DNA from 3 places in the Arthrobacter sp. V1I7 genome. Region 2 is predicted to be linked to each of the others. Evidence: riboswitches for the same ligand, from Rfam matches in the RefSeq annotation. Region 2 holds a riboswitch; each other region holds the start of a gene.
What was found. A riboswitch is a leader RNA that binds a small molecule or an ion and turns the genes downstream of it on or off. The one in region 2 is predicted to bind cyclic di-AMP.

Region 1 (6,382 bases), 2.0 Mb from region 2:
TGCGGGCTGCGGATGCCTTGGCGGTGGTGTCCGGGACCTTTGAAGACACTCCACTTGGTGGAGTCCGGTGCGCCGGTATTAGAGAACTCGTCCCCGGCCAGGACCGGGCCCCAGTTGAAGTTGGTGGCTGCCTGGGTGCCGCTGCCCGTTGTTGCTGCTGCTGCAGCCGGGGGAGCGGCCGGGGGCGCTGCCGCCGGGGGAGCGGCGGGGGCTGCCGGAGCTGCAGTCGGAGCTTTGACAGGCGCTGCAACAACCGGTGCTGCTGCACTCGGAGCCTTTGCAGCTGAAGCTCCAGCAGCCGGTGCTGCGGCGGGCGCCGGGTCCGGAACAGTAGCAGCAGCGGCATCAGCCTCGGCCAGGGCGTCCGTGGCAGGCGCTCCGGCGGAATCGGTGGCCTTGGTGGTCTGCCCCGGCGCCGGGGTAGCTTTCGCGGTCTTCGCCGCTGCAGGGGCCGACTTTGCCGGCGCTGCCGATTCGCTGGCACTCGCTGGCGGTGCGGCCCCATCGGATGGGGGAGCGATGCTGCACCCGGTCAAGGACAGCGCGCCCATCGTGAGCGTGATGGCTATTTTCTTAAGCAAGAGACCCCTTCGGGCTTAGGACTGACGCAAACGGCAGCCTGCACTGAGGCGATGACGAGTGCTCGAAGCTTCGTTCGAGCCCCTGCACTGGGCGGGAGCGAGCAGGCGCCGATCGGCGCAGCGGTGCCCGGCATCCGGACCTCCGGGGCCCTGCGTGCGGGCCAACCCCTCAGGGCCAGCCGCCACGTTACCTGACCGTGACCTTCGCCCGCAAACTGCGGGATCTCCGGATCATCGGCATACGAGACTCGGGAGCGAAGACCGGGCGGCTCGCCGGCTCGGAGTCGAAACTGGTGGCTCGACGCAGCATGCCTATCGAAGGCAGCTCGAGCGGCCACTGCCCCCACGAGTGCCGCTACGCCGCCTTCAGCCGGTGGGCGCGGGCGTTTCTCTCGACCTTGGCGTCGTGTCGCTGGCGCCGGCCGTGTTGAGCGTCGGGTCTCGCTGGTGCGGTGGTGCGGTGGAGTGGTGGCTGTGGCCGGTGGGGGTGGTGAGGTCGAGGCCCTGCCTGTGTTTGTTGGTGCCGGCGGGCCCGGGGCGTGGCCGGCTTGTCCAGCCGGGGGTTTCCTTGGTGTAGTTGCAGGCTTCGCAGCGCCCGGCACCGTTGGCCGAGGTGGTCGGCCCGCCGTGCTGCCACGCAATGATGTGGTCCAGATGCCGGATCGGGGCGTCGCAGTAGGGGGTGCGGCAGGTGTCGTCGCGGGCCTGGAGGAAGCGTCGGAGCCCGGCGGGGAAGAGCCGGGCCCGGGAGTCCATCGCGACCAGGTCCCCGGTGCCGGGGGCGGTGTAGAGCCGCCGCAGCCAGGTCTGCAGCTGGCGGTCGCCGTCGCCGCTGTCGCCGCCGCTGCCGCTGCCGCTGCCTTTGCCTCCGGTCCCCGGACCCGAGTCGCCGGTGCCCGGCGCTGCGCCGGCGTTTTTGATCAGCTCGCGGGCCCAGCCGGCGGGGACGATGCCGTAGCCGGGGAGCCGGGCGGGTTCGCTGTCGCCCTGGAACAGGGTCCGGTCGGTCGGAACGAGCTGGATCTCGATGCCGGTGATACCGCCGGGGGTGCCGGTGAGGCGTTCGACGAGCCCGTCGGCCATCAGCTGCCCGCGGCCCCGGGGATCCCCGCCGGCGCGGAGCGACTCGGCCTGCCTGGACAGGGCGGCGTAGGCGGCGACGCCGGCGGAGACCGGGAGCAGCGCGGTCAGGTACGTCATGGTGTCCGGCGCGGGGCGGAGGCTGACGTGCCGGTCACCGGCGGCGTGGCTGGCCCGCTCCGTGACCGAGCGCGGGTCCCGCCGGTAGGCGCAGGCCCGGGCCGCGGCAACAACGGCCCGGTCGCCGGCGCCGGTGAAGGATCCGGTGTCGGCGGCGAGTTCCTCGTCGACGGCGCAGCGGTCCGCGGCGGACAGGCACGCGGTTTCCCTGACCAGGAGGGTGGCGCGCCATTCGTTGAGCTGCCCGGTCTCGAGCGCGGCGAGGGTGTGCGGCATTTCGGTCACGAGGGCTTTCGCCAGGCCCAGGAGCCGGCCGCCGCGGGCGGGGGATTCGCGCCGGGCGAGGGCGACCTGCGCCGCGACCCCGGCCCCGAGCTCGGCCGCCGGCATGCCCTGTGCCCGCTAGGCGCGGCGCTGGACCAGATCGAAGGCGACCGCGATCCGGGCCTGCAACGCTGCCGCGGCGGACTTCAGGTCCTCGAGCTCCCGGAACTGGTCAATCAGCCCGGCCCCGGCACCGCCGCACCGGCCCCGCCGTCGTCGTCGTGTTCGGCACCGAAGGCCCCGCCGCCGTCGTCGTCGTCGCCGAAATGGGAAACACGGACCGTGGCGAGCAGGCGGGCAACATCCGGGACCGTCGCGCCGCGTCCAGCGCCGCCCCGTCCTCCCCGAACCACTTCGGGCTCCTGATTGCCGTCCATGGAAACACTCTGCCAGCGACCTCCGACACTAAAGGCCCGGGGGAATCACCGGACAGTGCCGGTGAATTCGTCCGTCGGGACTGAGGGGAAGCCCCGCGGAAATGGGAAAGAATGGACGCATGAGCGACGCCGGCGGCCTTATCGATGCATCGCTTCAACGGGAAGGATCCTGGCTTCGGGCAGAGGACCTGCAATCCCGGTGGGGGAGCGGACTCCAATATTACGGCGCTTCCGTTGGCGCGGTGCGCGGAACAGTCCGTGACGCCTTGCGCCGGCACCGGGACCTGACGCATGACGAGATCACCGCGCTGAGTTCCGAGCTGTGGTCGGTGCCGGTTTTCGAGCGCCGGCTATCGGCTGTTGTTCTTCTGCAGTCCAGGGTCAGGATGCTGGACAACGCCGATCTGACCCGGATTGAAGGCTTCCTGAGAACCGCACGGATGCGCGAACTGTCCGATCCCTTGGCCATCGACGTCGTCGGTCCGCTGGTTTCAGCGCTGGACCTGCCGGGCAGGGTGCGGGCAGACAGTGTGCTCGACCGCTGGGCTCGGGAACCGGACGCCTGGCTGCGCCGGAGCGCCCTGCTCTCGCCGCTGCGGGCGCTCCGGGCTGGAGGGGGAGATTGGCCCGCGTTTGTCCGCCATGCCAAGCTGGCGCTTGCCCACCCCTCGAAGCAAGACGATGAGACCGCCCTCGTCCGGGAGGCGGTCGCCGTCGTGCTGGATGACGTGGCTAAACATCGGCCCGAGCTGGAATTCACGGCGGATGCGACGTGATGGAAGTCCTGTGCCTTAGCCGCTAATCCGTCGTTCCACCACCGCATAGGCCTTGCCGTCCAGGAACTGCCAGTCGGTCACGACCATGAATCCGAGGGCATCGGTGCGGTCGTTCAGCATTTTGACATCGAAGCCTCCGTCGCGCGGTTCGGCGTCCCAGGTTGAGATGCGGACGGCGTCGCCCTCGAGGATCAGCAGCTCTGTGTTGATGTCAAAATCCTCCTGAGGCTGGTCGCTCAGTTGGCAGATGGCAACACAGTGGCTGGTCATTTTCGAGCCTCCGCTTCAAGAGACACTGATCACTTAATCCTATGTCGCCGCCCCGTGATTCCAAGGGACTAGGATCTGGACGGTGCACCGGCCCGTTACCTCGATGTGACTTTTCGTAATCATCCCGTTACCTTTGTCAGGTGCCTGTTGTCTCCGATACGGGCGCTCCCCTGCCGATTGCCTAACTCTGCCGCGGCCCGGGGACACCTCGCATCAACATCCGGCAGAGACGGGGAAACCACTTTTTGACCGGATATGCCGGTCTTGGGGTGAAGTCGCACGGCCCGCCACGCGGGCCCCTGCGGCCGGGTGCCTCCCATCCGAATCCGACAGCTCACCTCGCAGGCATTGGGAGAGGCTACATTCATGACTTCACGCAACACTTCCGCGCGCCATCGTGGCGTCAAAACCACCAGCCGACTTTCGGCAATTTCCTCCGCCTTTGCCGGCAACGCAGGCACCATCGGCCGCCAGGCGGCCGTGATTGCAGCCGCGTCCGGTCTGGTGCTCAGCAGCGCCATGGTGGCAAACGCGGCTGAAGCCCCCGTCGAGCGCGACTCCGCACCGGCGTCCGTCGACGTCAAGGACCAGCTTTCGGCTCCGGTCAGTGCGGATTCCACCGTGCAGGTCACGTTCGAGCGTCCGGCCGTCATCTCGACCCCGGCGCCCGTCGTTGAACAGCCCAAGCCGGTTGCTGCTGTCCCTGCCATCGCCCCGCAGGTGGCTGCCGCCCCGAAGGCGACAGTCAAGGTCCAGGCGGCTGCCCCCGCCGCTGCCCCCGCCCCGGCAGCTGCTCCGGCGGCCGGCGGCGCAAACGCCGTTCTGCTTTCGGCCGCCTACGGCCAGGTCGGAATCACTCAGGACTGCACCGCGATGGTTGAAAAGGCCCTCGGCGCAGCCGGCATTCCGGTTGGCAACATCGGCCCGACTGCTTTCCTTAAGTACGGCAAGGTCGTTGCGACTCCCCAGCCGGGCGACATCATCGTCCAGTCCGGCCACGTGGCCATCTACGCGGGCAACGGACAGGCCGTCAGCGGCGGCATGAACGGCGTCAACGCAACCATGGCCCACCCGCTCTCCTGGCTGACCGCCACGGGCGGCGTGACCTTCGTCCGCGCCGGAGTCTAACGCGCCCGGAGCCTCAGGTCTTGAAGCCTGGAGCCTCAGGACCGCGGCTAAACCTCGGTCCAACCCGCCAGGCGGCATGTAGGCCGGTGATCAGTTGCCTTGGGGGCAACGGATCACCGGCCTCTGCCGTCCCTGCCGGGCGGCGGCAGTCGCGGCGGTCCCGCCTTTGCCCCTGGCGGCATGCAGGTTCCCTGGCGGCCGGCCCTGTTCCCGGCCGTTGCCCGTCCCTGCGCTATTCCCGGCCTTGTTCCCGGCCCTCCGGCCCGTCCCGGCCGACTCCAACTGTCCTACCTAGCCGGCGTTGCGCGGGGAAAACATGATGACCGCGACTCCGACCAGGCAGATTGCCGATCCGGCGATATCCCAGCGGTCGGGCCGGAACCCGTCGAAAACCATCCCCCAGGCCAGGGACCCCGCCACAAACACGCCTCCATAGGCGGCCAGGATCCGGCCGAAGTGCGCGTCCGGCTGGAGCGTCGCGGCGAAGCCGTAAAGCCCCAGGGCCAGGACCCCGAGTCCGGCCCACCACCAGTCCTTGCCCTCCCGCACCGCCTGCCAGACCAGCCAGGCGCCGCCGATTTCCGCGGCGGCGGCCAGGACGAACAGGAGCACGGTTTTCGCGATAGTCACCGGCTCATCATCGCAGGCGTCGTCAGGAAGTGCGTGTCGTCCCCAGCCGCAAGCGCAGCACGCGGTACACGACGCCGGCCGCGAACATCAGCAGGCCCGCGATCACGGACTCCGCCGGCAGGGTGGCGACCAGGACGGCGCACGCGACGGCGCCGGTGAACTGCAGGGCCTTGGGGTAGCGGCGGTTTTCGCCGGTCTGCGTGTACGCGGCGACGTTGGCCACGAGGTAGTAGATCAGGACGCCAAAGGACGAAAATCCGATGGCGCCCCGCAGGTCGGCCACGCTGATGATCACGCAGATGACCGTAGCCAGCACTAGCTCGGCCCGGTGCGGGACTTTGAAGCGTGGATGGACGGCGGCCAGCCAACGGGGCAGGTCAGCCCCGCGCGCCATGGCAAGGCTGGTCCGGCCCAGACCGGCGATCAGGGCCAGCAAGGCGCCCAGCGCTGCCAAGGCCGCCCCCACCCGGACAACCGGCGAGGCCCAGTCCCATGAACCGACGGCGACGGCGGCGGCTAGCGGCGCCGGTGTGCCCGCGATTCCGTCCGCGCCGAGCACAGCCAGGATACTGATGGCGATGGCGGCGTAGACGACGACGGCGATCCCCAGCGCCGTCACGATGGCGCGCGGGATGGCCCTGCTGGGGTTGATGACTTCCTCACCCATCGTGGCAATCCGGGCGTAGCCGGCGAAGGCGAAGAAGAGCAGGCCCGCGGACTGCAGGACGCCGTACCAGCCATGGGCGAGGACGCCGCCGTCGAACAGTCTCTGCGGATCAGCCGCACCGGGGACGACCCAGCAGGCGGCAACGACGATGGCCAGGACCACCAGTACGGCGACGACGATGATCCGGGTCAGGCCGGCGGTGCGGGTCACGCCCCGGTAATTCACGGCCGCCAACAGGACGACGGCGGCGATCGCCACCGGCCTCTCCCACCCGGCCGGTGCCGCATAGGCGGCGAAGGTCAGCGCCATCGCCGCGCTGCTGGCTGTCTTGCCGATCACGAAACCCCAACCGGCCAGGAACCCCGGCCAAGGGCCAAGCCGTTCGCGCCCATAGACATACGTCCCGCCCGACGTCGGATACTCCGCCGC
Region 2 (6,382 bases):
GAACGCTGAAGCGCTGAGTTGGAACGCTGAAGCATTGAGTTGAGCGCTGAGCTACTTCTTCAGCTCCGCGACGACGAAATCGATGCATTCGAGCAACGCCGAAACGTCGTCCGGTTCGATCGCGACGAACGTGGCGATGCGCAGCTGGTTGCGTCCCAGCTTCCGGTAGGGCTCGGTGTCCACGATGCCGTTGGCCCGCAGCACCTTGGCGATGGCCGCGGCGTCTATCGAGTCGTCAAAGTCGATCGTGGCGATCACATTGGAACGGTCCTCGGCCTTGGCCACGAACGGGGTGGCGTAGTCGGAGGCTTCGGCCCAGCGGTAGATCCGCCCGGCCGAGTCCGTGGTCCGGCCGGTGGCAAAGTCCAGGCCGCCGTTGGAGTTGAGCCACTGCGTCTGGGCGTCCAGGGTGATCAGGGTTGCCAGTGCCGGGGTGTTGTAGGTCTGGTTCAGGCGGGAGTTGTCAATCGCCGTCTGCAGGTCCAGGAAGTCCGGGATCCAGCGGCCGCTGGCCTTGATCCGTGCCGCACGCTCCAGGGCGGCGGGGGAGAAGAGGCCAAGCCACAGGCCGCCGTCGGACGCGAAATTCTTCTGCGGGGCGAAGTAGTACACATCCGCTTCGGCCACGTCGACGTCGAGTCCGCCGGCCGCGGAGGTGGCGTCGACCAGCACGAGGGCACCCTCATCGGCGCCGGCCACGCGCCGGACCGGGGCGGCCACGCCGGTTGAGGTCTCGTTCTGGGGCCACGCATACACGTCGACGCCGGCCTCCGCCCGCGCCGCCGGACGGGTGCCGGGCTCGGACTTGATGATGGAGGAGTCCGCCAGGAACGGCGCCTTGTTGGTGGCCGCGGCAAACTTCGAGCCGAACTCGCCGAACGAAAGGTGCTGGGCCTTGCTCTCCACCAGTCCGAAGCTGGCGATGTCCCAGAACGCGGTGGAACCGCCGACGCCAAGGACGACCTCATAGCCCTCGGGGGCGCGGAAGAACTCGCTGAGGCCGTTCCGGACCGAGCCCACGAGGTTCTTGACCGGAGCCTGGCGGTGCGAAGTTCCCAGCAGCGTCGCCGAGGCAGCCGAGAGGGCATCCATCTGTTCCGGACGGACCTTGGACGGTCCGGCGCCGAACCGGCCGTCCTTGGGGAGGAGATTTGCGGGAATCGTGATGCTGGTGTCGCTCACAGGGGCTCCAATTTTCGGCTGGTACAAAGCGTGGCTTGGGGGCGGCCCGGCAGGGGTGGCTGCAACGAAGCCTCCTTTTCATTCTGCCTGACTGCCGCGCGCGGGCGGGAAATGGGGCCGTCATAGTCCGGTCATTGAGACGTGTGCACGCAGCCGGAGGCCGTCGGGGAGAGCCGGTGATTATCCGGAGTAATTCAAAATAGGCTAGGCTGTGCTGCGAACGTACGGCGGACCCCGCCAAGGCACGCCGCGCGCATCGGCACGCGGTACGGTGGAAATGACGCAAGGACGGCGCTCGAGGAGCTGAACTCAATGACGGATCTGATCGATACAACCGAGATGTATCTGCGGACCATTCTGGAACTTGAAGAAGAGAACATTGTCGCCCTCCGCGCCCGCATCGCCGAACGGCTGCGCCACTCCGGACCCACGGTCTCGCAGACCGTCGGCCGGATGGAACGGGACGGCCTGGTGGTTGTTTCCGGGGACCGGCACCTTGAACTGACCGAAACGGGCCGGAAACGGGCCATCGGGGTCATGCGCAAGCACCGCCTGGCCGAGCGGCTTCTGGCCGACGTCATCGGCCTCGACTGGGCCTACGTCCACGAGGAAGCCTGCCGCTGGGAGCACGTGATGAGTGAGCGGGTGGAGCGGCGGATCTTCGAGATGCTCAACCACCCGACCGTTTCTCCCTACGGAAACCCGATCCCCGGGCTCGCGGAGCTCGGCGGCCTGCCGTCCCAGCCGTACGCAGTCGGCGTCGGCGTCGTGAACCTGCTCGAGGCGATGACCGGCTACGGCGCCGGTTCCCGGATTACGGTGAACCGGCTCGCCGAGCCCATCCAGGTGGAACCCGAACTGCTCGTCCAGCTGGACGAAGGCGGCATTCGTCCCGGTGCACTCGTGTCCCTGGAGCGCGTCGGGGAGTACATTTCGGTCCGGGTGCCGGATATCGAGGGCGCCCTCGAACTGCCCCCAGAGGTCGCCGCCCACGTCTTTGTTACCGTCGGTTAACCAGCCGTGACTCGTTGCTCGTGGGACCACCCATGAGTTGTGCACATGGAAGATAACGGGATTATTACTAGGTGCCTTAATCGCCTATAGTTAATGACCAGTACCGATACCAAAGCGTTATCTGATCCGAAGCCGAGCTCTGCCAGCGGATCAGTCGCCGAATCACCTTCTGGCAGAGGCGGGGGAACCACTTCCGGCTGTTTCCGAACAGCCTTGGGGTGAAGTCCGTCAGCGGCAAGCACACTCCACCGAGGGACTCTTCTGAATTCCCCTGTGTCTGGATGCTTGTTCACGGCGGACCGGGTCTTTGATCTCTCTGACCCGAATCCGACAGCTAACTCCGCAGGCTATCCAGAGAGGAACCGTTCTTGACCACCCAGACCACCCGGGGCCGTCGTCGTGCGACCGGCCCCGCTCCGGAGCCGCGCCCGGCCGTCGTCGTTTTGACGGACCGCCCGCGTGATGCGCACCGCGATGAACGCCGCGGCCGCCGGAGCCCGTTCCGGCAGGTAACGGACTTTGCCGCCGCCAGTGGCGTGGGGCAGCGGGCCGGCATCGCCCTGGCCGCTACCGGTCTGGTCTTGACGGTTACAGTTCCCGCCACCGGCCCGGTCATGGCCACCGACGGAGGCGCCTCGAGTGCGATCGCCGCCGCCTCGCAGCCTGACGTGACCGCCGCTTCCGCCGCAAAGATCGACTTCAGCCGCACCGCCGTGACCACCAAGGGCGACCCCGACGGAAAACTCAAGCAGCTGCTGAGCGCCCAGTCAGCGGGAAGCATCACCCGCGCCGCCTCCTCCGGGAGCCTCGGCGCGCCCATGGACAAGATGGTGACAGCATCGCCTTTCGGTTACCGGGTCAGTCCCATCACCGGCGGCTCCGGCGAGTTCCACCGGGGCCAGGACTACGCCGCGCAATGCGGAACGGCAGTCCTGGCCGCTGCCAGCGGCAGCGTCACGTTCACCGGCTGGCACCCCTTCGGCGGCGGCAACCGCGTGGTGATCGACCACGGCAACGGCCTGGAGACCACGTACAACCACTTGTCCTCATCCAGCGTGCGCGTTGGCCAGCAGGTCTCCCGCGGTGACGTTGTGGCGATGAGTGGCACTACCGGCGCGTCCACGGGCTGCCACCTGCACTTTGAAGTGATGGTCAACGGCGACGTCGTCGACCCCACCGGCTGGCTCTAGCCGAGTGATGACTCTCACATTATTGCGACACGCCGTGATCTGAATGTGACATTGCATCCCTATTGCGGTAACGTTTGAACCACGCCAACTTCTCCGAAGTTGGCGCTCTTGAGTGGATTGCCTAACTCTGCCACCGCTCAAGGTCCTTTCGCATGACATCGTCTGGCAGGGGCGGGGGAACCAATTTTGGTCTTCGCAAGAAGACCTTGGGGTTAAGTCGCAAAGCTTCCCAGGAAGCAGCGCGGCCGGGTGACTCCCATCCGAATCCGACAGCTCACCTCGTAGGCATTGGGAGAGGCTACTTTCGTGTCTTCACGCCACAATGCTGCGCGCCTGCGCGCTGGCGCGGCTCTGTTGAGCCCGCTGAAATCCAAGTCCCGTGCTGCCCTTGCCGGCGCCCGGAACGGATCTCACTCCGCCGACTCGATCTCTACTGAGTCCGGCCCGCAGGCCACGCACCTGCACGCAGTTCCCGCTTTTGGCGCGTCTTCGCAGTACACCCTTCGCTAAGTAACCCATTTCGGGGCGATCCGGCGTACCCCCAAGATGCCGGAGCGTCCTTACTCCGCGCCTGAAAGCGCGGTCCAAGGATCACGAAAGAGAGAACTTAATGACTACTCGTGCGAACTCTGCACGGCACCGCGCCGAGGTCACCAAGACCGGCTCGCTTGCTGTCATTGCCAAGGCTGTCGGCGAGAACGCTGGCACCATGGGCCGCCAGGCTGCAGTCGTAGCAGCCGCTTCCGGCCTCGTCCTGACCAGCGGTATCGCAGCCAACGCTGCCGAGACCAACGTTCAGCGCGAATCCACCTCGGCTTCCGCCCTCGAAATCCAGTCCGCCACTCCGGCAACGATTTCGGCAGCATCAACCATTGCCATCTCGTACGAGAAGCCGGCCGTTTCCACCTCGCCGGCTCCGGCCGTCGAGGCTGCGAAGCCGGTCCTCAAGGTCCAGGATTCCAATTCTGCAGCCGGCACCCAGGCTGCCTCCGGCGCCTCGGCCACCACGCAGGGACTGTCCGTTGCCAGCGGCAGCGGCGCAGCGATCGCTGCCGCCGCCTACGCCCAGATCGGCGTGTCGCAGGACTGCACGCGCCTGGCCTCGAACGCCCTGGCTGCCGCGGGCGTCAACTTCCACGGCTGGCCGGCCGGCTACCTGTCCCTTGGCCGCACCGTGGGCGCGGCTGAGGCTCGCCCGGGCGACCTCGCGTACTACAAGAACGGTGGCGTCGGCATGCCCCACATCGCTGTGTACGTGGGCAACGGCATGGCCGTCCACGGCGGCTGGAACGGCGGAACAACCGCGCTGTACAGCGCCAACGTGGGTTCCGGCCCGGTCTTCATCCGCGTCGGCGGCTAAGCACCGAGATACCACCGGTCTCCAGCATTGAGAGGACCTCCGCCTTGTGGCGGGGGTCCTCTTTGCGGTTGCGGCCGTGGTCGTCCGGCAGACACGCGCACTGCCGGGGGATAAAAATTCGGTGATCCGGCCCTTGGGTGTTTACTCTTGTGGTGTCGATCCATAGCCCGACCATGCAGAGGGCAGCCGGCCCTCGTGCCCCTGGCGGGTGCGGCCGTGAAGAGGTATGCGGATGCGCACTCTCGTTCTGAATGCTGGATATGAACCGCTCGCGGTAGTCACCTTCCGCCGGGCGCTCGTTCTTGTGCTTACCGGAAAGGCCAGTGTGGTGGCCGAGGGCGACGACCCGGTCGTCGGGCCACAAGACATACTGGGCCGGCCGTCGGTGATTCTGCTGCACCGTTACATCCGGCCCCGGTACAACACCATCACGGCGGTCAGCCGGCGGGGTGTGCTTCGCCGGGACGGGCAGCGCTGCGCCTACTGCGGTAAGGCCGCCCACACCATTGACCATGTCCAGCCCAAGTCCAGGGGCGGCGCCGATTCGTGGGAAAACCTGGTGGCCGCCTGCCTGCGGTGCAACAACGCCAAGGGAGACCATACGCCCGCCGAGATGGGGTGGAAGCTCGGCTTTGCCCCGGGACCGCCCAAGGGCACCGTCTGGCAGATCAAGGAACTCGAAAAGCCGGCGCCGGACTGGGATCCGTTCCTGCTCCCGGAATCCGCCGCCTGACGCGAGCGCCATTTTCCGATGCGGGACCCTACGGCCAGGACCGGATCGAGCCAACGCCGCGCTAGGCTGGGCCGGTGGAATTCGATGCTGTCATCCTCGCCGGCGGGCGGTCCTCACGTTTGGGCGGCTCGCCCAAGTCCCGCCTGGTCTCCGGCGGCCGGACCCTCCTCGATCACTCGCTGGAGGCCGCGCACGGCGCGGGCACGATCGTCGTCGTCGGCCCGGACCCCGGACCGCTTCCGGCGGGCGTGCTGACATGCCGCGAAGAACCGCCCTTCGCCGGCCCGGCCGCCGCCATCGCCGCCGGTCTCGCGGCCCTGGCGGCCCACCACTCGGCGGCCGGCACCGCACTGCCGGTGCCGGCGGTGACCCTCGTGCTGGCCTGCGACATGCCCCGGGTCACCGCCGCCGTGACGGCAATGCGCGAGGCGCTGGTGGCTGGACTGGAGGGCGACGGCGTTCTGGCCGTCTCCGCGGACGGGCGCCGGCAGCCCCTCGCCGGTTTTTATGGCACGGGGGCGCTAGAACGTTCAGTTGCGGAAGCCGCGCGGCGGGGCGCACTGGCGAACGCCTCCGTGTTCGCCCTTCTTGCTAGTCTTGACGTGCGGGGACTTCGCGTTCCTCCCGGTTCCACGGACGACGTGGACACCTGGGACGATGCCGCCGCCCTGGGGGTGTCCGGCCACACTCCGGTCCATGAACCGGACGAACGGTCCGGTGCTCCGGGACTGAACCCGACTTTGGAGGAAAACGGTGAAGAGCCAGGATGAAACGCTGGAAGACTGGTGCCGTGCCCTGCTCCAGGCCCTCGAACTGGAGGACGTCGAGATTGATGTCAACGAAGTCCTGGCCCTTGCCGGAGTAGCCGCACACTCCATAGTCCGCCCCGCGGCCCCGCTGACC
Region 3 (6,382 bases), 170 kb from region 2:
CCAGGTAGTTCAGGAGCTCGAATTCCTTGAACGTGAGGTTCAGGGATTCTCCGTCGAGGTGGACCTCACGGCGGGCAAGGTCGATGAGGACGCCGGAAGGACGCGGATCCTGCGGCTGCTGGAGGCGGGCCGTCTCGGCGCGCTGGCGGGCACCGACGGTCGGGTCGCCGAAGGTGGAACGGACGACGTCGAGAGCCGAACCCTGGGCGCTGGCCGGCGCGAGGGCGACGGCGGCGTAGCTTTCCGCGCCGGAAACGAGGGACTGGGCGTAGGCCCGGATCTCCTGGGCGAGCTTGGCAATGGAGGTGCCGGCAGCTGCCGCGGTTTCCTCATCGATGCCCATGTAGAGCACGAAGCCACGAGCCACGTTGTCGCTCGCGACGGGGCGGACGGGGCTGCCGCCGCCCGGGGCGATCACGGGGATGGGAGCCGTGGCCGGGGCTGCCGGAACAGCGCGGAGCTGGCCGTAGGAATTGGGGTTGTAGCCTTCTGCCACATAACCCGGGGCCGGGAAGGTGTTGCTGGGGCCGGCAGGAGCGAAGGACTGCCGTCCGCCACCGAATCCCTGGCGGGTTCCGGAGGCCTGACCGGGCTTGCCGGCGTTACGGACGGAGATGTGGACGTATCCGGATGCAACTGACATGAATGCTTACCTCAATGTGAATTGGCCGACATCGCGGCTCGAATGCTACTTTTCCCGCAATGAAAACTGGGGAGGGGCGCCCGACTCTCTGGGCTGTGGCGAATGCCTAAAAACTGTCTGGGGTGCAAAAGTTAGGCGTGCATTCGACAACAGCGCATCTCGAACACAGCGGGTGCGCTGATCCAGGAAGCTGCGGCTGCAGGTGCTGTTGAGTTCTTGTTCACAATGGAAGTGTGCAACGTAACAATGAGAACTTGCAAGTAACAAAGGGCCGCAGCGTCCGCATGGTGAGACCAAAATGCCGAATGTAGTGTAAATCACAATTCTACTGCCGCGGGAAAATAGCGGTTGTTTTCTTGTCTCGCCCCCCAGTTCGCGTACTTCGCCGAAGAAAGTTCGATGCTATGGATGAATCGCGCAGAATCATTCAAAGCCACCCACCTTGGCGAAACCCCCGCTTACTGATCATTGAATGTCCATCGTCCACGAGGTGGTCATGCGCCTGAAGCCCGAAACGCCGGAGGGGCAGGCGGAGGGTCGTCTTCCGGGAACGCGTGCCGCCAGCTGGCCTGCGTCCAGCTCGTCAGGCTGGGATTCACAGGTGCCGCACAGGATTCCCAAAGCCCCGCCTAACCGGTAGAACGGAGAGTTGTCCCATGGCCACCTCGCACTCCATGACCAACAACCTTCCCCAACTCAGCCACCCGGACGGCTCCCCCATCCGTGCTCTTGTGGTGGACGACGAACCGAGCCTGTCCGAGCTCATGAGCATGGGGCTGCGGATGGCCGGCTGGTCCGTGGCCGTCGCCGCCGACGGGCCCGAAGCGGTCAAGCTCGCCAAAGACTTCCGCCCCGACGTGCTGGTGCTGGACGTCATGCTTCCCGGGTTCGACGGCGTCGAACTGCTCGGCCGGATCCGAGCCTTCGCACCGGAGATCCCAGCCCTGTTCCTGACCGCCAAAGACGACGTCCACGACCGGATCATCGGCCTCGCAGCCGGCGGTGACGACTATGTCACCAAACCCTTCAGCATGGAGGAAGTCCTGCTGCGCTTGCACCGGCTGGTGCAGCGATCCGGCGTGGCGGCCATGGACTCAGCGGAACTCGTGGTCGGTGACCTCGTGCTCAATGTCGACACCCGGGAAGTTACCCGGTCAGGCGAGGAACTGCACCTCACGGCAACGCAGTTCGAACTGCTGCGCTATCTCATGGAGAACCCCAAACGCGTCATCAGCAAAGCGCAGATCCTGGACCGGGTCTGGGATTACGACTTCGGCGGCCAGGCCAACATCGTCGAGCTGTACATTTCCTATCTCCGCAAGAAAATCGACGTCAACCACCCGCCGATGATCCATACCGTGCGCGGCGCAGGCTACGTCCTGAAGCCGGCGGACTGATCCGTGTCCGACATCTCCGGTAAGGTCCGCACTCCCGGGCGCAATTGGCGGGACCCCGCCACCTGGCATCTGCGCACCCGGCTGGTCCTGGTCGCCATGGCGCTGCTGGTGGCCATCTGTGGTGCCATCGGGCTGTTCAGCTATGCCTCCATGGATTCGTTCCTGACCCGCCAGTTGGACGTACGCCTTGGACAGGTTTCACGGATTTCCAACGACGCTGGTCGCCCCCCGGCCGGCAACCCCGGAGGCAGGCCGGATCCCTTGGAAGCCAGGGGCCAAGGGATCGGTACGTTGACGGCCCGTATCGCCGGCAGCGCGGTCAGCAGTGCCGGCTTCCTCGCCGGGGACGCCACCCGGAAAAGCCTCTCGCCCGACGACGAACAGGTCCTCCTCGCGCTCCTTCCCGACGGCGTCCCTGTCGACCGGACACTCTCCTCCGGTGCGTACCGGCTCTCGGCCGTGCAATCCCCCCAAGGTGACGTCATCGTGACCGGACTGCCACTGGCCGAAAAGCAGAACACCCTGTCCTCGCTCGTGTGGACCATGGTGGTGGTATCCGCCGGCGGCCTCGTTCTCATCGGCCTCGCCGGCACCGTACTCATCCGCCGCACCATGAAGCCGCTGGAAAAGTTGTCGGAGGTGGCCACGAAGGTTTCCCGCCTCCCGCTCGACGCCGGTGAGGTGGCATTGGCGGTACGGGTTCCGGCGTCGGCTGCCCATCCCGGCACGGAAGTAGGCAGCGTGGGCCACGCGCTGAACCAGATGCTGGACAACGTCTCCAAGGCACTGGAGGCGCGGCAGCACAGCGAAATGAAAGTGCGCCAGTTCGTGGCCGACGCCTCGCACGAGCTGCGGACCCCGCTGACGGCCATCCGCGGCTACACCGAGCTGATGCGGATGACCGAGCACTTCACCCCGGACGGTGCGAAGTCCCTGGCCCGGGTGCAAAGCCAGTCCGAGCGGATGACTGCACTGGTTGAGGACCTGCTGCTGCTGGCCCGCCTGGATGAGGGGCAGCCGCTCAAGCTCAGCGACGTGGACCTGACCCAGCTGGCGATCGAAACGGTCAGCGACGAAAAGGTCATGGCGCCGGACCACGCCTGGCGGCTGGAACTCCCGGAGGAACCGGTGGTGGTCCGTGGCGACTCCACGCAGCTCCACCAGGTTCTGGCGAACCTGCTGTCCAACGCCCGCAAGCACACCGCCCCCGGGACGACGGTGGTCACGGGCGTGATGCGTGCAGCCGACGGGAGCGCGGTGGTCACGGTGACCGACAACGGCGACGGGATCCCCGCCGAATTTTTAAGCCAGGTCTTTTCACGCTTCGCCCGCGCGGATGCCGCCCGGAAAAACCCGGCGGTTACGACGGCGACAGCCGGCGGTGCCGGCAGGTCCGTCGGCTCCGGGACGGCGGGCGGACCGGGAGCTCAGACCATGGCCCCGGCGCCCACGGCCGAGGGGACCAGCGGGCTGGGCCTGTCGATCGTGCAGTCGATCGTTGAAGCCCACGGAGGCAGCGTCGAAGTCAGCTCCCGACCGGGCCGGACCGAATTTGCCGTACGGCTCCGCGGAGGCCCCCGGCCGTCCTAGTGTGCCCTCTCGGCCACCCCGCAGCCCGCCGCAGGCGCCCGTTTCCACGGTTTCGTGCCGCCCGGCTTGCGGTGCCTCGGATGGGCAGCAGTGCACCGTCGAATCGGCGCGCAGTCCCGGCAGCGGAGGAGCGCAAGGCGACACACCGCCGCCGTGTGTTCCGTTATCCAAATGTGACGTACGTATGAAACTCCTGTACGGTCGATAGAGTGCGGCCGGAACTGGAGCCGCATATCCGGATGACGCCCAACTCTGCCGCCTCCCGGAAACCGCTGGACCAGGCAGAGGCGGGGAACCCAGAGTTCCCGGGCAGCCTGCATCCAGGCACCCTTGGGGTTAAGCCGACACGTGAGAATCCGTGCGGCCGGATTTCTCATCCGCACCCGACAGCTAACTCCGTAGGCGTTGAGAGGCATCATGACTGAATTCAAGCTACAAACGCGCCGTGACGGCGATGCAGGCACGCCCCGCCGTGCCGATTCCCGCCATCGCGCCGATCCAGCCCAGCCCATCCCGGCCCGGTCCCGGTTTGCCAAAGGCGTCGGTTACACCGGGCGTCGGGCCGCCGTCGTCGCCACCGCCTGCGCGGTCCTCCTCGGAGTCGGCGCGGCCGGACAGGCTGCCGAGTCCAGCCATTCCAGCGCCGGCAATGCCGGCGCGTCCGCCATCGCGGCCGACCTGCTGACGCCCCTCGACTTCGAACGGGTCCGCGCCGACGCACCGTCGCCGGCGCCTTCGGCGGCAGCTCTCCCGGCACCTTCGGCTGCGGCCAGCGTAGAAGCCCCCGCCACGGCGGAACAGCCAGCCGTAGCGCCGGCCCCCGCCGCCGAAGCCGCTCCTGCCGCCGCGCCGGCACCAGCCGCGGCACCAGCGCCGGCGCCGGCACCGGCCCCGGCCCCTGAAGCGGCAAAGCCCGTTGCCGTCGACGACCCCGCCGGGGCGCAGGCATATGCCGCAGCCCAGCTGGGTTCCTACGGGTGGGCCGCCGACCAGATGCCGTGCCTGGCGAAACTCTGGACCAAGGAGTCGGACTGGAAGACCACCGCCACGAACCCCAGCAGCGGCGCCTATGGCGTGGTCCAGTCCCTGCCCGCCGAGAAGATGGCGAGCGCCGGCGCGGACTACCGGACAAATTATCGGACCCAGATCAATTGGGGCCTCGACTACATCAAGCAGCGGTACGGCTCCCCGTGCGGGGCCCTGAACTTCCACTACGCGCACAACTGGTACTAAACCGCAAGGCACTGCCCGCCCGCACAACAGCATCAGAACGCCCCGGATCCCCGCGATCCGGGGCGTTCCTGCTACTGGGGCGTCCGTGGCCGGCGCCGTCCCACGTGCACGGCACCCGCACGGCCCGGCTACAGCCCTCGTCAGGGCCGCCGCCCTTAGGGCCGGGGGAGGTCTAGCCGTCGGGCCGGTTGGGGAGGTACTGCACGGCCCATTTGTTGCCGTCGGGGTCGGCGAAATAAACGAAGTGCCCCCAGTCCTGGATATCGACGTCGCTGACGTCCACGCCGTTGTCCTTGAGCTGTTTGTGCGCGGCCTGGATGTCGCTGACGACGAGCTGCAGGCTGGGGGCGGTGCCCGGCGGCGCGTCGTTGAGGCCCTCGCCGATGGCGATCGAGCAGCCGGAGCCCGGCGGGGTCAGCTGGACGAAGCGGAGGCCCTCCACGGGCCGCTCGTCGTAGTCGGCGTTGAAGCCGACCTTGTTGACATAGAAGTCCTTGGCACGGTCCACATCGGACACCGGGACAAACACGAGTTCAAGTTTCCAGTCCATGGGGGTCAGGCTAGTCCCGGGGCGGTGCTGTGCGGAACCCCCGGTGGCCCGCAGGCGGCGCAGAGCACCGGCCCGCGGCACGGCTTGGTGTGGCTAGTCAGCCGGCGATGCCGTAGAGGCGGTCGCCGGCGTCGCCCAGGCCGGGCACGATGTACGACTTCTCGTTGAGCTTCTCATCGATCGACGCGAGCACAATCGTCACGTTGGCGTCCGCGAGTTGTTCCTCCAGCTTCGCCAGCCCTTCGGGGGCGGCGAGCAGGCAGATGCAGGTGACGTCGGAGGCGCCGCGCTTGAAGAGGAACTTGATGGCCTCGCGCAGGGTTCCGCCGGTGGCCAGCATCGGGTCCAGGACGAAGATCTGGCGGTCCGTGAGGTCCTCGGGGAGTCGCTCGGCGTAGGTGATGATGTCCAGCGTTTCCTCGTCCCGGGCCATGCCCAGGAAACCGACCTCGGCGGTGGGGACCAGCTTGGTCATGCCCTCGAGCATGCCGAGTCCGGCGCGGAGGATGGGAACCACCAGCGGGGTGGGCTTCGTGAAGGCCGTGCCGATGGTGGTGCTGACCGGCGTCTCGATGGTCACGGGCTGGGTGCGCACCTCACGGGTGGCCTCATACGCCAGGAGCGTGACGAGCTCTTCCGTGAGCTGCCGGAAGACCGGGGACGGGGTGTTCTTGTCCCGCAGAACGGTGAGCTTATGGGCGACCAGCGGGTGGTCGACAACGAGAGTGCGCATCCGTCAAAACTATCACCCGGCCGCCGGGGATCTGCCCGAGGGTCCCGGCGTATCGGGATCGTCCGTTTCGATGGGACGGCTGCTGCCGGAGCCGCCGCTAGCCACAGTTTCGCCGTCGTTGAGGTGGGCTGGGTGATCAAACGTGGGTGCCGGACCCACGTGTTCCCGGTGTCGCAGGGCGTGGAAGAGCCTGTGGGCCAGGATCACGATCCCCACCCAGGCCAGCCCCAACGCCC

Region 1: it holds a riboswitch for cyclic di-AMP, as region 2 does, so the genes downstream of both, QFZ69_RS08445 (hypothetical protein) here and QFZ69_RS17285 (NlpC/P60 family protein) in region 2, are expected to answer to the same signal.
Region 3: it holds a riboswitch for cyclic di-AMP, as region 2 does, so the genes downstream of both, QFZ69_RS18070 (hypothetical protein) here and QFZ69_RS17285 (NlpC/P60 family protein) in region 2, are expected to answer to the same signal.

What each region holds. Positions count from the first base shown of each region.
Region 1 is NZ_JAUSYS010000001.1:1,800,038-1,806,419, forward strand. Features, by position in the region: gene QFZ69_RS08420 (glycoside hydrolase family 16 protein) at 1-581, opposite strand, end outside; partial or broken gene QFZ69_RS08425 (DUF222 domain-containing protein) at 948-2,409, opposite strand; gene QFZ69_RS08435 (DNA alkylation repair protein) at 2,602-3,258, shown strand; gene QFZ69_RS08440 (hypothetical protein) at 3,274-3,528, opposite strand; cyclic di-AMP (ydaO/yuaA leader) riboswitch at 3,697-3,890, shown strand; gene QFZ69_RS08445 (hypothetical protein) at 3,895-4,656, shown strand; gene QFZ69_RS08450 (YnfA family protein) at 4,948-5,286, opposite strand; gene QFZ69_RS08455 (APC family permease) at 5,309-6,382, opposite strand, start outside.
Region 2 is NZ_JAUSYS010000001.1:3,770,507-3,776,888, reverse strand. Features, by position in the region: gene QFZ69_RS17305 (MFS transporter) at 1-9, shown strand, start outside; gene serC (phosphoserine transaminase) at 52-1,182, opposite strand; gene QFZ69_RS17295 (metal-dependent transcriptional regulator) at 1,495-2,196, shown strand; cyclic di-AMP (ydaO/yuaA leader) riboswitch at 2,342-2,560, shown strand; gene QFZ69_RS17290 (M23 family metallopeptidase) at 2,565-3,386, shown strand; cyclic di-AMP (ydaO/yuaA leader) riboswitch at 3,495-3,688, shown strand; gene QFZ69_RS17285 (NlpC/P60 family protein) at 3,997-4,746, shown strand; gene QFZ69_RS17280 (HNH endonuclease) at 4,979-5,479, shown strand; gene QFZ69_RS17275 (molybdenum cofactor guanylyltransferase) at 5,554-6,249, shown strand; gene QFZ69_RS17270 (DUF6457 domain-containing protein) at 6,233-6,382, shown strand, end outside.
Region 3 is NZ_JAUSYS010000001.1:3,937,632-3,944,013, forward strand. Features, by position in the region: gene QFZ69_RS18055 (winged helix-turn-helix domain-containing protein) at 1-643, opposite strand, end outside; gene QFZ69_RS18060 (response regulator transcription factor) at 1,300-2,040, shown strand; gene QFZ69_RS18065 (HAMP domain-containing sensor histidine kinase) at 2,044-3,630, shown strand; cyclic di-AMP (ydaO/yuaA leader) riboswitch at 3,891-4,047, shown strand; gene QFZ69_RS18070 (hypothetical protein) at 4,048-4,863, shown strand; gene QFZ69_RS18075 (VOC family protein) at 5,036-5,413, opposite strand; gene upp (uracil phosphoribosyltransferase) at 5,511-6,146, opposite strand; gene QFZ69_RS18085 (phosphatase PAP2 family protein) at 6,159-6,382, opposite strand, start outside.